Regions from separate parts of the Citrobacter sp. GW821-FHT02E08 genome, predicted to be linked through region 2. Evidence: predicted binding sites of a transcription regulator. Region 2 holds the regulator's gene; the other holds the start of a gene.
What was found. Region 2 encodes PurR, which represses purine synthesis genes. Its sites were predicted from a motif close to CANGCAAACGTTTGCNTG; they were not measured.

Region 1 (5,917 bases), on a different contig from region 2:
TGAAAACGCCACTGGCCAGTATGCGTGAGGGCACAGAGCTGTTGGCCGATCAGGTTGTGGGGCCGCTGACGCCTGAGCAAAAAGAGGTGGTCGGCATTCTCGACAACAGCAGCCGTAACTTACAGAAGTTGATTGAGCAACTGCTTGATTACAACAGAAAACTGGCAGATAGCGCCATTGAACTGGAAAGCGTTGAGATTGAACCGCTGGTCGATATGGTGGTTTCCGCTCACAGTTTGCCAGCCCGCGCTAAAATGATGCATACCGACGTCAGACTGGATGCGAATACGTGCCTGGCGGAGCCGATGCTATTGATGAGCGTGCTGGACAATCTTTACTCCAATGCGGTGCACTATGGTGCTGAATCCGGTAACATTTGTATCAGTAGCCGTCTGCATGGCGCCACGGTACATATTGATGTCACAAATACCGGTACCCCGATTCCAGAAACAGAAAGAGCCATGATTTTCGAGCCGTTTTTCCAGGGGAGCCATCAGAGAAAAGGGGCTGTGAAGGGCAGCGGGCTGGGATTAAGCATCGCCAGGGACTGTATCCGTCGTATGCAGGGAGAACTTTATCTGGTCGATGAGAATGCGCAAGAGGTGTGTTTCCGCATAGAGCTGCCGCTATCTGCATCGAAAAACCATTAAAAATGAAGCTAAGTCTGGTGAGTATGCCACACGTTTTTGTTCGAGTGTTTAAACGACTTTTTTCCCGACGGATGTTATTCGCGAGCGTGCCGTGTCTGGCGCTGATGGGGTGTGCCCCGCACGCGGCTAAACATCTCGTCGGCGATCCGTCTCAGGAAAAAATCCCGCCTTATCAACTGGCGGATTACCTTTCTACCGAGTGTGCTGACATCTGGTCATTACAAGGGAAGTCCACGGAGAGCAACCCGCTTTACTGGCTGCGGGCGGTTGACTGTGCCGATCGTCTGCTGCCGATTCAGTCGCGTAACGAGGCGCGTGCGCTTGAGGATGATACCTGGCAGAGTGCCTTTAAGCGTGGGATTTTACTGGCGGATGCCAAAATCTCGCCCATTGAGCGACGCGTTGCGGTTACCCAACTGGATGCCCTGAGTTCACAGATCCCCGCCCAGGTTCGCCCTCTTTATCAACTTTGGCGCGATGGGCAGATGCTGCAATTACAGCTTGCCGAAGAACGGCAGCGTTACAGCAAGCTTCAGCAAACGACGGACAGCGATCTCGATACGTTGCGTCAGCAGCATCAGCATTTACAGGCTCAGCTCGATCTCACTACCCGCAAGCTGGAGAATTTGACCGATATTGAGCGCCAGCTTTCCACGCGTAAACCCGCCGGTAACTACAATCCTGACGCGACGCGCGGCAGCGACAAACCTGACGAAACAACACCAGCGCCATCACAAGATGAGGTAACGCCATGATCAGCCGCAAACCGGCGCATTTACTGCTCGTGGATGACGATCCGGGCTTGCTAAAACTGCTCGGGATGCGACTGACCAGTGAAGGTTACAGTGTCGTAACGGCAGAAAGCGGCCAGGAAGGGCTGCGCGTACTGAATCGTGAAAAAGTAGATTTGGTGATAAGCGACCTGCGTATGGACGAAATGGACGGCATGCAGCTGTTTATTGAGATCCAGAAAGTGCAGCCGGGTATGCCGGTCATTATTTTGACCGCGCACGGTTCGATTCCCGATGCGGTAGCGGCAACCCAGCAAGGTGTTTTCAGCTTTCTGACCAAGCCGGTAGACAAAGACGCGCTGTATAAGGCGATCGACGAAGCGCTGGAGCAGTCGGCTCCCGCGACAGATGATCGCTGGCGTGAATCTATCGTCACCCGTAGCCCCTTAATGCTGCGCGTGCTGGAGCAGGCGCGCATGGTGGCGCAGTCGGACGTCAGCGTCCTGATTAACGGACAAAGCGGCACCGGGAAAGAGATCTTCGCGCAGGCTATCCATAACGCCAGTCCGCGCAGCAGCAAACCGTTTATCGCGATTAACTGCGGTGCATTGCCGGAGCAGTTGCTGGAGTCTGAATTGTTTGGTCACGCGCGCGGAGCATTTACCGGCGCGGTAAGCAATCGCGAAGGGCTGTTTCAGGCGGCAGAAGGCGGCACGCTGTTTCTGGATGAGATTGGCGACATGCCCGCACCGCTACAGGTCAAACTGCTGCGTGTCCTACAGGAGCGCAAAGTCAGGCCGCTCGGCAGCAATCGCGATATCGACATTGATGTGCGGATCATTTCTGCCACCCACCGTGACCTGCCCAAAGCGATGACGCGGGGCGAATTCCGTGAAGATTTATACTATCGCCTGAACGTGGTGAGCCTGAAAATTCCTGCTCTGGCCGAGCGTGCGGAGGATATTCCACTGCTGGCGAATTATCTGCTGCGTCAGTCGGCAGAGCGGCATAAACCGTTCGTACGCGCTTTTTCAACGGATGCCATGAAGCGGCTGATGACAGCTGGCTGGCCGGGGAACGTCCGTCAACTGGTGAACGTTATCGAACAATGCGTGGCGCTCACCTCTTCGCCGGTGATCAGTGATGCGCTGGTGGAACAGGCGCTGGAAGGGGAGAATACTGCGCTGCCAACCTTCGTTGAAGCGCGCAACCAGTTTGAGCTGAACTATTTGCGAAAACTGCTGCAAATCACCAAAGGCAATGTGACCCATGCAGCGAGAATGGCCGGGCGCAACCGGACCGAATTTTATAAATTACTCTCCCGTCACGAGCTGGATGCAAACGACTTCAAAGAGTAGTTTCCATGCCGTAAAGTAGCGTGAATTGTGGTACGGTAACTCGATTAAAAGACAGGCGACCTTTTCAAGGAATAGCATGAAAAAGATTGATGCGATTATTAAACCCTTCAAGCTGGACGACGTCCGTGAGGCGTTGGCAGAGGTGGGTATCACCGGTATGACGGTTACGGAAGTGAAAGGTTTTGGCCGCCAGAAAGGCCATACCGAGCTGTACCGTGGCGCGGAATATATGGTGGATTTTCTGCCGAAGGTGAAAATTGAAATTGTGGTGACCGACGACATCGTGGACACCTGCGTCGACACCATTATTCGTACTGCACAGACGGGTAAAATCGGCGACGGTAAGATCTTCGTCTTTGACGTGGCTCGCGTGATCCGTATTCGCACTGGCGAAGAAGACGACGCGGCGATTTAATTTCAATGCCCTCTCTGACGAGAGGGCATCTTATTGTTACAGCACCTTATGCGGGCCAAAACATTCGTAATGAATGTTTTCGTTTTTCACACCGAGATTCACCAGCTGCTTCGCGGCAAATTGCATAAAGCCGACCGGACCGCAGAGATAAAACTGCATTGCCGGATCGCTGATTGCGCCTTCCAGTTTGTTTAAATCCATCAGACCCACGCTGTCAAACCCGCCTTTGGCGCGATCGTCTGCGCTCGGCTCACGATACCAGGTATGTGCGGTAAAGCGCGGCAGCGTTTTGCCCAGTTCGTTTACTTCATCGGCAAAGGCATGTACGTCGCCATTTTCCGCCGCGTGGAACCAGTTCACCTGCGCGGTGTGATGCGTTTTCGCCAGCGTGTCCAGCATCGCCAGCATTGGCGTTTGTCCGACGCCTGCGGAAATCAGAGAAACAGGGGTATCGTTGGCAACGGCCATAAAGAAATCCCCCGCCGGGGCCGCTAAATGCACCACGTCGCCCACGTTTGCATGGTTGTGCAGCCACGTTGAAACCTGACCGCCATCTTCGCGCTTAACGGCAATACGATAGCCTTTGCCGTCCGGCTTGCGGGTCAGTGAATACTGACGAATCTCCTGATGCGGGAAACCTTCCGGCTTCAGCCAGACTCCCAGATATTGTCCAGGATGGTACTCTGCGACGGCGCCGCCATCGACAGGCTCGAACTCAAAACTGGTAATCAGCGCACTACGCGGCGTTTTATTCACGATACGGAACGGACGCGTCCCTTCCCAGCCGCCGGTTTTGCCTGCGTTCTCGCTGTAAATTTGCGCTTCACGATTGATAAAGACATTAGCCAGTACACCGTAGGCTTTTCCCCACGCATCCAGCACTTCCTGACCCGGGCTGAACATCTCATCCAGCGTCGCCAGCAGATGGGCGCCCACGATGTTGTATTGCTCGGGTTTGATCTGAAAACTGGTGTGCTTCTGCGCAATTTTCTCGACCGCAGGCAGCAGGGCCGGCAGGTTTTCGATATTGCTGGCATACGCGGCAATCGCATTAAACAACGCTTCACGTTGATCGCCATTGCGTTGATTACTCATGTTAAAAATTTCTTTGAGTTCAGGATTATGCGTAAACATGCGATCGTAGAAATGGGCGGTCAGTTTAGGACCCGTTTCAACCAGCAGGGGAATGGTGGCTTTTACAGTGGCGATAGTTTGAGCGTCAAGCATGCGGGCTTCCTTTTAATTAAATCTTTAATGATGTATATCAAATGCATCTTATAAAAATACCCCTGCATTGTAAATGGTTCTTTGTGATTTTGCGTTTGTAACGTTACAAAATGAAAAGTATGCATCACAAACCTGAAAAGAATTCCGCTAAAATCCGTAAGACCTTAATTCGGCAAAGCCTTGTGCTGCTTGAAGGTAATCGTTTGCGTAAAATCCTTTGTCAAGACCTGTTATCAACGGATGATTCAGTTATACTGTTGGTCGTTGTCCAACGGGACTGCCTTTTAAGGCCAAATTTTATCGTTAGCTGAGTCAGGAGATGCGGATGTTAAAGCGTGAAATGAACATTGCCGATTATGATGCCGAACTGTGGCAGGCTATGGAGCAGGAAAAAGTACGTCAGGAAGAGCATATCGAACTGATCGCCTCCGAAAACTACACCAGTCCGCGCGTCATGCAAGCGCAGGGTTCTCAGCTGACCAACAAGTATGCTGAAGGATATCCGGGCAAACGCTACTACGGCGGTTGCGAATATGTGGATGTCGTCGAGCAACTGGCGATCGATCGCGCGAAAGAACTGTTTGGCGCTGATTACGCTAACGTCCAGCCGCACTCTGGCTCTCAGGCGAACTTCGCGGTCTACACCGCGCTGCTGCAGCCGGGCGATACCGTGCTGGGGATGAACCTGGCGCAGGGCGGTCACCTGACTCACGGTTCTCCGGTTAACTTCTCCGGTAAACTGTATAACATCGTGCCTTACGGCATCGATGAGTCCGGTAAAATTGACTACGCCGACATGGCGAAGCAGGCTCAGGCCCACAAACCAAAAATGATTATCGGCGGCTTCTCTGCCTACTCCGGTATCGTTGACTGGGCAAAAATGCGTGAAATCGCCGACAGCGTTGGCGCGTACCTGTTCGTCGACATGGCACACGTCGCGGGTCTGATTGCCGCTGGCGTTTACCCGAACCCGGTTCCACACGCTCACGTTGTCACCACCACCACCCACAAAACGCTGGCTGGCCCGCGCGGTGGCCTGATCCTGGCGAAAGACGGCAGCGAAGAGCTGTACAAAAAACTGAACTCCGCAGTCTTCCCAAGCGCTCAGGGCGGCCCGCTGATGCACGTTATCGCGGCGAAAGCCGTGGCGCTGAAAGAGGCGATGGAGCCTGAGTTCAAAACCTACCAGCAGCAGGTAGCGAAAAACGCCAAAGCGATGGTAGAAGTGTTCCTGAACCGTGGCTACAAAGTGGTATCTGGCGGTACTGAGAACCACCTGTTCCTGCTGGATCTGGTCGACAAAAATCTGACCGGTAAAGAAGCTGACGCAGCCCTGGGTCGCGCCAACATCACCGTCAACAAAAACAGCGTACCAAACGATCCGAAGAGCCCGTTTGTGACTTCAGGTATCCGTATCGGTTCTCCGGCTGTAACACGTCGCGGCTTTAAAGAAGCGGAAGCGAAAGAGCTGGCGGGTTGGATGTGTGACGTGCTGGACAACATCAACGACGAAGCAGTTATCGAACGTATTAAAGG
Region 2 (5,917 bases):
GGGTGAACATTGCCCCCGCGCCCAGCACGGTGGTCAGCAGCGCAGAAAGGACCGGTGGACGCAGCAAGACAGCCAGTTCTTTACGCACGTCCGGCCGTTCCCCTGCGCCACCTTTCGGCAGAGAGAAGAATAAACTGAGCATCGCGATCACCCCAAGTCCAGCGGTCGCTAAAAAGGACATCCGCCAGCCAATGGTTTCCCCAAGCCATGTGGCCGCAGGCACGCCGCCGATGTTTGCAATGGTCAGTCCCATAAACATCGTCGCCACGGCGCTGGCCTGTTTATGCTTCGGCACTACCCTGGCCGCCACGACCGAACCCAATCCGAAAAACGCGCCGTGATTAAGACTGGTCAAAATGCGCGATAGCATCAAGGTGGTGTAATCCGGCGCAATGGCCGACAGGACGTTGCCCAGCGTAAAAATGGCCATCAAAAAAATCAGCGCATTACGACGAGCACGGTGCGATAGCAACAGGGTCATCAACGGCGCGCCCACCATCACACCCACCGCATAGGCGCTGATGAGCATTCCGGCGGCGGGAATGGAGACATTCACGCCATGCGCAATGACGGGCAACAGCCCCATCGGAGAGAATTCCGTGGTCCCAATACCAAATGCGCCAATCGCAAGCGCCAGTAAGGGGTAATTGATTTTCATACGTTGACTCCGCTGCAGCGTGCCGCGAAGCGACACCCGATAAGAGCCAAAAGCATGACATCAATCACAAAAATAATAAAGTTAACAGAATGGCAAAAGACTTTTGCTGATTTAGTAACAATGAAGGGGTAACGAGATGAGGGAGAGCATGCTCCCTCACGGTAAATCAGTGCAGTGCGGCGGTCAGACCACCCGCTACGATCAGGCCCAGAACAATAATAGTGGTTACTAACGAAAACTTCAGATCGGTGCTCATCAAATTTGCTCCTTTTTATTCCCACACAAAAAGTGATATTGCGCATTTTTACACACTTGGATGTAAAAATCTCCCAGGATTTATATTGATAACCACTTTTAACTCTTCCCCTTTTCGTCAAGATCAGACAAAATTCCACGCTTACTTGATTAGCGTACCGGCCATTGACCCCCTCCTGACGTTTCGTGTCGTTTTCCCGGCGTGCCGCAACCCTGATGTTGCGATAAGGGTGTGTAAAGGCAAACGTTTACCTACAGTATTTTCAGGAGTTTGGATATGGTCTGGAGTGAAATGTAATGGCAACAATTAAAGATGTAGCGAAGCGAGCAAACGTTTCCACTACAACCGTATCACATGTAATTAACAAAACGCGTTTTGTCGCAGAAGAGACTCGCAATGCTGTCTGGGCAGCAATCAAAGAATTGCACTACTCCCCGAGTGCCGTCGCCCGCAGCCTGAAGGTGAATCACACCAAATCTATCGGTCTGCTGGCAACCAGCAGTGAAGCCGCCTATTTCGCTGAAATTATTGAAGCCGTTGAGAAAAACTGCTTCCAGAAAGGCTACACCCTGATCCTTGGCAATGCCTGGAATAATCTTGAAAAACAACGGGCCTACCTTTCCATGATGGCGCAAAAGCGTGTGGATGGTCTGCTGGTTATGTGTTCGGAATATCCAGAGTCTCTGCTCTCCATGCTTGAAGAGTATCGCCATATTCCAATGGTGGTTATGGATTGGGGCGAAGCGAAGGCTGACTTTACCGATACGGTCATTGATAACGCGTTCGAAGGCGGTTATATGGCCGGTCGTTATCTGGTGGAACGCGGTCATCGTGAGATAGGCGTCATTCCTGGCCCGATGGAGCGTAACACGGGGGCTGGCCGCCTGGCGGGCTTTATGAAGGCGATGGACGAAGCGCTGATAAAAGTCCCGGAAAACTGGATTGTACAGGGCGATTTTGAACCTGAGTCTGGTTATCGTGCAATGCAGCAAATCCTCTCTCAGACCCATCGCCCTACTGCGGTATTCTGCGGTGGCGACATCATGGCAATGGGGGCGCTCTGCGCTGCTGACGAAATGGGTTTGCGCGTACCGCAGGATATTTCGGTGATCGGTTATGACAATGTGCGTAACGCGCGCTATTTCACACCCGCACTGACCACTATTCACCAACCGAAAGACTCACTGGGTGAAACGGCCTTTAATATGTTGTTAGACCGTATCGTCAACAAGCGTGAAGAGTCGCAGTCTATTGAAGTCCACCCGCGACTGATCGAACGTCGTTCGGTTGCGGATGGTCCGTTCCGCGACTATCGTCGTTAAGCTTCCCCGGCGGGAACCTCTTCAGGTTCTCGCAACCACTCTTTATTCAGCGTTTCACTGTCGCCTAAATACTCCAGCAGCCAGGCTAATGCGGGCGACGTGTCATTTTGCTGCCAGGTCAGGCAGCATGCTGCATCCGGGAATGGATTCTCCAGGGTCAACGCGACCCATTTGCCACTGTCGACCCACGGTTTTGCAAAATGCGTAGGCACCATCCCGACACATAACCCGGCGGAAAGACAGGTTGCTGACGATTCCCAATCCGGTACGATCACGCGCTTTTGGTTGTCCAGCAGCCAGGTGATACGTTTAGGCAGTGTCCGTGACGTGTCTTCACGGACCAGCGACGGCCAGTTGCGCAACGTATCATCACTCAAGGGTCCGGGCATCGCCGCCAGGGGATGATGACTTGCCACCACGCAGCTCCAGCTCAACATTCCCATATCGCGAAAGGTATAGCGCCCGCCGACGGGGATCGCCTGCGTCGCCCCAATGGCCAGTTCCACGCGTCCGTCGGAAAGCGCATCCCAGACGCCGTTAAACACCTCCTGAGAAACGATCAGCTCGACGTCATCAAAGTGGCGATAGAAGTCGACAATCATCTGCCGGGTGCGTTCTGGTCGCACAATATTATCTACCGCGATAGGCAGTTGCCCTCGCCAGCCATTCGCAATCTGTTGGCACTGCTGGCGGGTGATCTGCATTTTTTTGATAACAGAGCGGCCTTCTTTTAAAAACCAGGCGCCGGCGGGCGTCAATTCCACATCCCGGTGGCGTCGTTCAAACAGGGGAACCGCCAGCCACTCTTCCAGTTGACGTACGGTGTAGCTGACGGCCGAGGGCACGCGATGCAGTTCCTGGGCGGCGGAACTGAAGCTACCATTGCGCGCGACAGCATCAACAACTTCAAGGGAATATTCTGACCACATATTCTGCCTACAAAAAATTTGAATTCAGTAGACAAATATTAGCGTTTCACAACAGGAATTTCACTCCCTACACTCTGCGGCAATGTCTTACTGATAAAAAAAGAGAATGTATTATGCAACCGGGAAAAGGGTTTTTAGTCTGGCTGGCGGGTCTCAGCGTACTGGGTTTTCTGGCAACAGATATGTACTTACCTGCATTTGCTGCCATTCAGGCCGATTTGCAGACACCTGCCTCTGCCGTCAGCGCCAGTCTGAGCCTGTTCTTAGCCGGGTTCGCCATCGCCCAGCTCGCCTGGGGTCCGCTATCCGATCGTTACGGTCGTAAGCCCATACTATTGCTCGGTTTGTCGATCTTCGCCCTCGGAAGTCTGGGTATGCTGTGGGTAGAAAGTGCAACAGGCTTGCTGGTTCTGCGCTTTATCCAGGCCATTGGCGTGTGTGCTGCTGCTGTTGTCTGGCAGGCACTGGTGACGGATTACTACCCGTCGCAAAAAGTTAACCGTATTTTTGCCACCATCATGCCGTTGGTCGGGTTGTCGCCTGCGCTTGCGCCATTGTTAGGCAGTTGGATCCTCGCGCATTTTTCCTGGCAGGCCATTTTCGCCACGCTGTTTGTGATTACGCTGATCCTGATGCTGCCCGCCCTGCGTTTAAAACCCACCGCAAAAGCACGTGACGATAGTCAGGATAAACTGACGTTCACTACCCTGCTGCGTTCGAAAGCCTATCGTGGGAACGTGCTGATTTACGCAGCCTGTTCCGCCAGCTTCTTTGCATGGTTAACCGGTTCGCCGTTCATCCTTAGTGAAATGGGTTATAGCCCCGCAGTGATTGGTCTCAGTTATGTTCCGCAAACCATCGCCTTCCTGATCGGTGGGTACGGTTGCCGCGCAGCGTTACAAAAATGGCAGGGGCAACAGCTGTTACCCTGGTTATTGGTCATCTTCGCATTGAGCGTCGTCGCGACCTGGGCGACCAGTTTTATTAGCCATGTATCGCTGACCGAAATTCTGATCCCCTTCTGTGTCATGGCTATCGCCAACGGCGCGATCTACCCTATTGTTGTGGCTCAGGCATTGCGCCCATTCCCACAAGCCACCGGGCGTGCCGCAGCATTGCAGAATTCACTGCAGTTGGGTCTCTGTTTCCTGGCCAGTCTGGTCGTCTCCTGGTTAATCAGCACACCGTTGCTGACCACCACCAGCGTCATGTTATCGACCGTTGCGCTCGCAGGATTGGGGTATTGGATGCAGTCGCAGGCGAGCGAGTCCACGCATCACACCGCGCACTCTGAGATGGCACACAACGATTCGTACTAAAAATAGCGATAATAGCCACTGATTAGCTCGCTAACTTTTTTGGGTTGTTTCACCGATTATTGAGGCCTATACTCATTTTCGGTTGTTACATAAATACGATAAATATTACGTTCTAACGGGAGCCGGAGCGCTCCCGTTTAGCCAGGGAATGGTCTTTTCGGCAAGGGTTCTCCCTTCCTCTGTTCTACGTCGGATTATAGGCTCGCGGACTTTTTTCCGTGAGATTTCTCACAAAGCCAAAAAGCGTCTACGCTGTTTTAAGGTTCTGATCACCGACCAGTGATGGAGAAACTATGAGTTCATCGTGTATAGAAGAAGTCAGTGTACCGGATGATGACTGGTACCGTATCACCAACGAATTACTGAGCCGTGCGGGCGTTGCTATCAACGGTCCTGCCCCGGCTGATATTCAAATCAAAAACCCCGATTTTTTCAAACGTGTATTGCAGGAAGGATCGCTGGGTTTAGGTGAAAGTTACATGGATGGCTGGTGGGAGTGCGAACGACTGGATATTTTCTTCAATAAAGTTCTGCGCGCAGGCCTCGAAAATCAACTCCCTCACCATTTCAAAGATACACTCCGCATCGCAGGCGCACGCCTGTTCAACCTGCAAAGTAAAAAACGCGCCTGGATAGTCGGCAAAGAGCATTACGATCTTGGTAATGATCTTTTCAGCCGGATGCTTGACCCGTATATGCAATATTCCTGCGCCTACTGGAAAGAAGCCGATACTCTGGAGTCTGCCCAGCAGGCGAAGCTAAAAATGATTTGTGAAAAATTGCAGCTTAAACCGGGTATGCGCGTGCTGGATATCGGCTGCGGTTGGGGCGGATTATCACAATATATGGCGGCCAATTACGCGGTCAGCGTGGTGGGCGTGACCATTTCTGCAGAGCAGCAGAAAATGGCGCAACAGCGCTGCGAAGGTTTGGATGTCACCATTCTGCTGCAGGATTATCGCGACTTACAGGATCAGTTCGATCGTATTGTCTCGGTAGGTATGTTTGAACATGTCGGCCCCAAAAACTACGACACCTACTTTGAGGTGGTTGACCGTAATTTAAAATCTGACGGCCTGTTTCTGCTTCATACCATCGGCTCTAAAAAGACCGACAACAATGTCGACCCGTGGATCAATAAATATATCTTCCCGAACGGTTGCCTACCTTCCGTACGCCAGATAGCCAACGCCAGCGAACCGCATTTTGTGATGGAGGACTGGCACAATTTTGGCGCCGATTATGATACAACGCTGATGTCGTGGTATTCGCGCTTTATCAATGCCTGGCCTGAAATCGCAGATAACTACAGCGAGCGTTTTAAGCGGATGTTTAGTTACTATTTAAATGCCTGCGCTGGCGCATTTCGCGCCCGAGATATTCAACTCTGGCAGGTCGTTTTTTCGCGCGGTGTTGAACACGGTCTGCGCGTT

Region 1: glyA (serine hydroxymethyltransferase) is a predicted target of PurR. The motif match lies at 4,574-4,591, and genes of this name have one in related genera.

Annotation. Positions count from the first base shown of each region.
Region 1 is NZ_JBWKVL010000007.1:34,731-40,647, forward strand. Features, by position in the region: gene qseE (two component system sensor histidine kinase QseE/GlrK) at 1-650, shown strand, start outside; gene qseG (two-component system QseEF-associated lipoprotein QseG) at 674-1,405, shown strand; gene glrR (two-component system response regulator GlrR) at 1,405-2,739, shown strand; gene glnB (nitrogen regulatory protein P-II) at 2,816-3,154, shown strand; gene hmpA (NO-inducible flavohemoprotein) at 3,191-4,381, opposite strand; gene glyA (serine hydroxymethyltransferase) at 4,707-5,917, shown strand, end outside.
Region 2 is NZ_JBWKVL010000004.1:84,991-90,907, forward strand. Features, by position in the region: gene AC07UY_RS06935 (MFS transporter) at 1-658, opposite strand, end outside; gene cydH (cytochrome bd-I accessory subunit CydH) at 825-914, opposite strand; gene purR (HTH-type transcriptional repressor PurR) at 1,211-2,236, shown strand; gene punR (DNA-binding transcriptional activator PunR) at 2,233-3,165, opposite strand; gene punC (purine nucleoside transporter PunC) at 3,279-4,484, shown strand; gene cfa (cyclopropane fatty acyl phospholipid synthase) at 4,778-5,917, shown strand, end outside.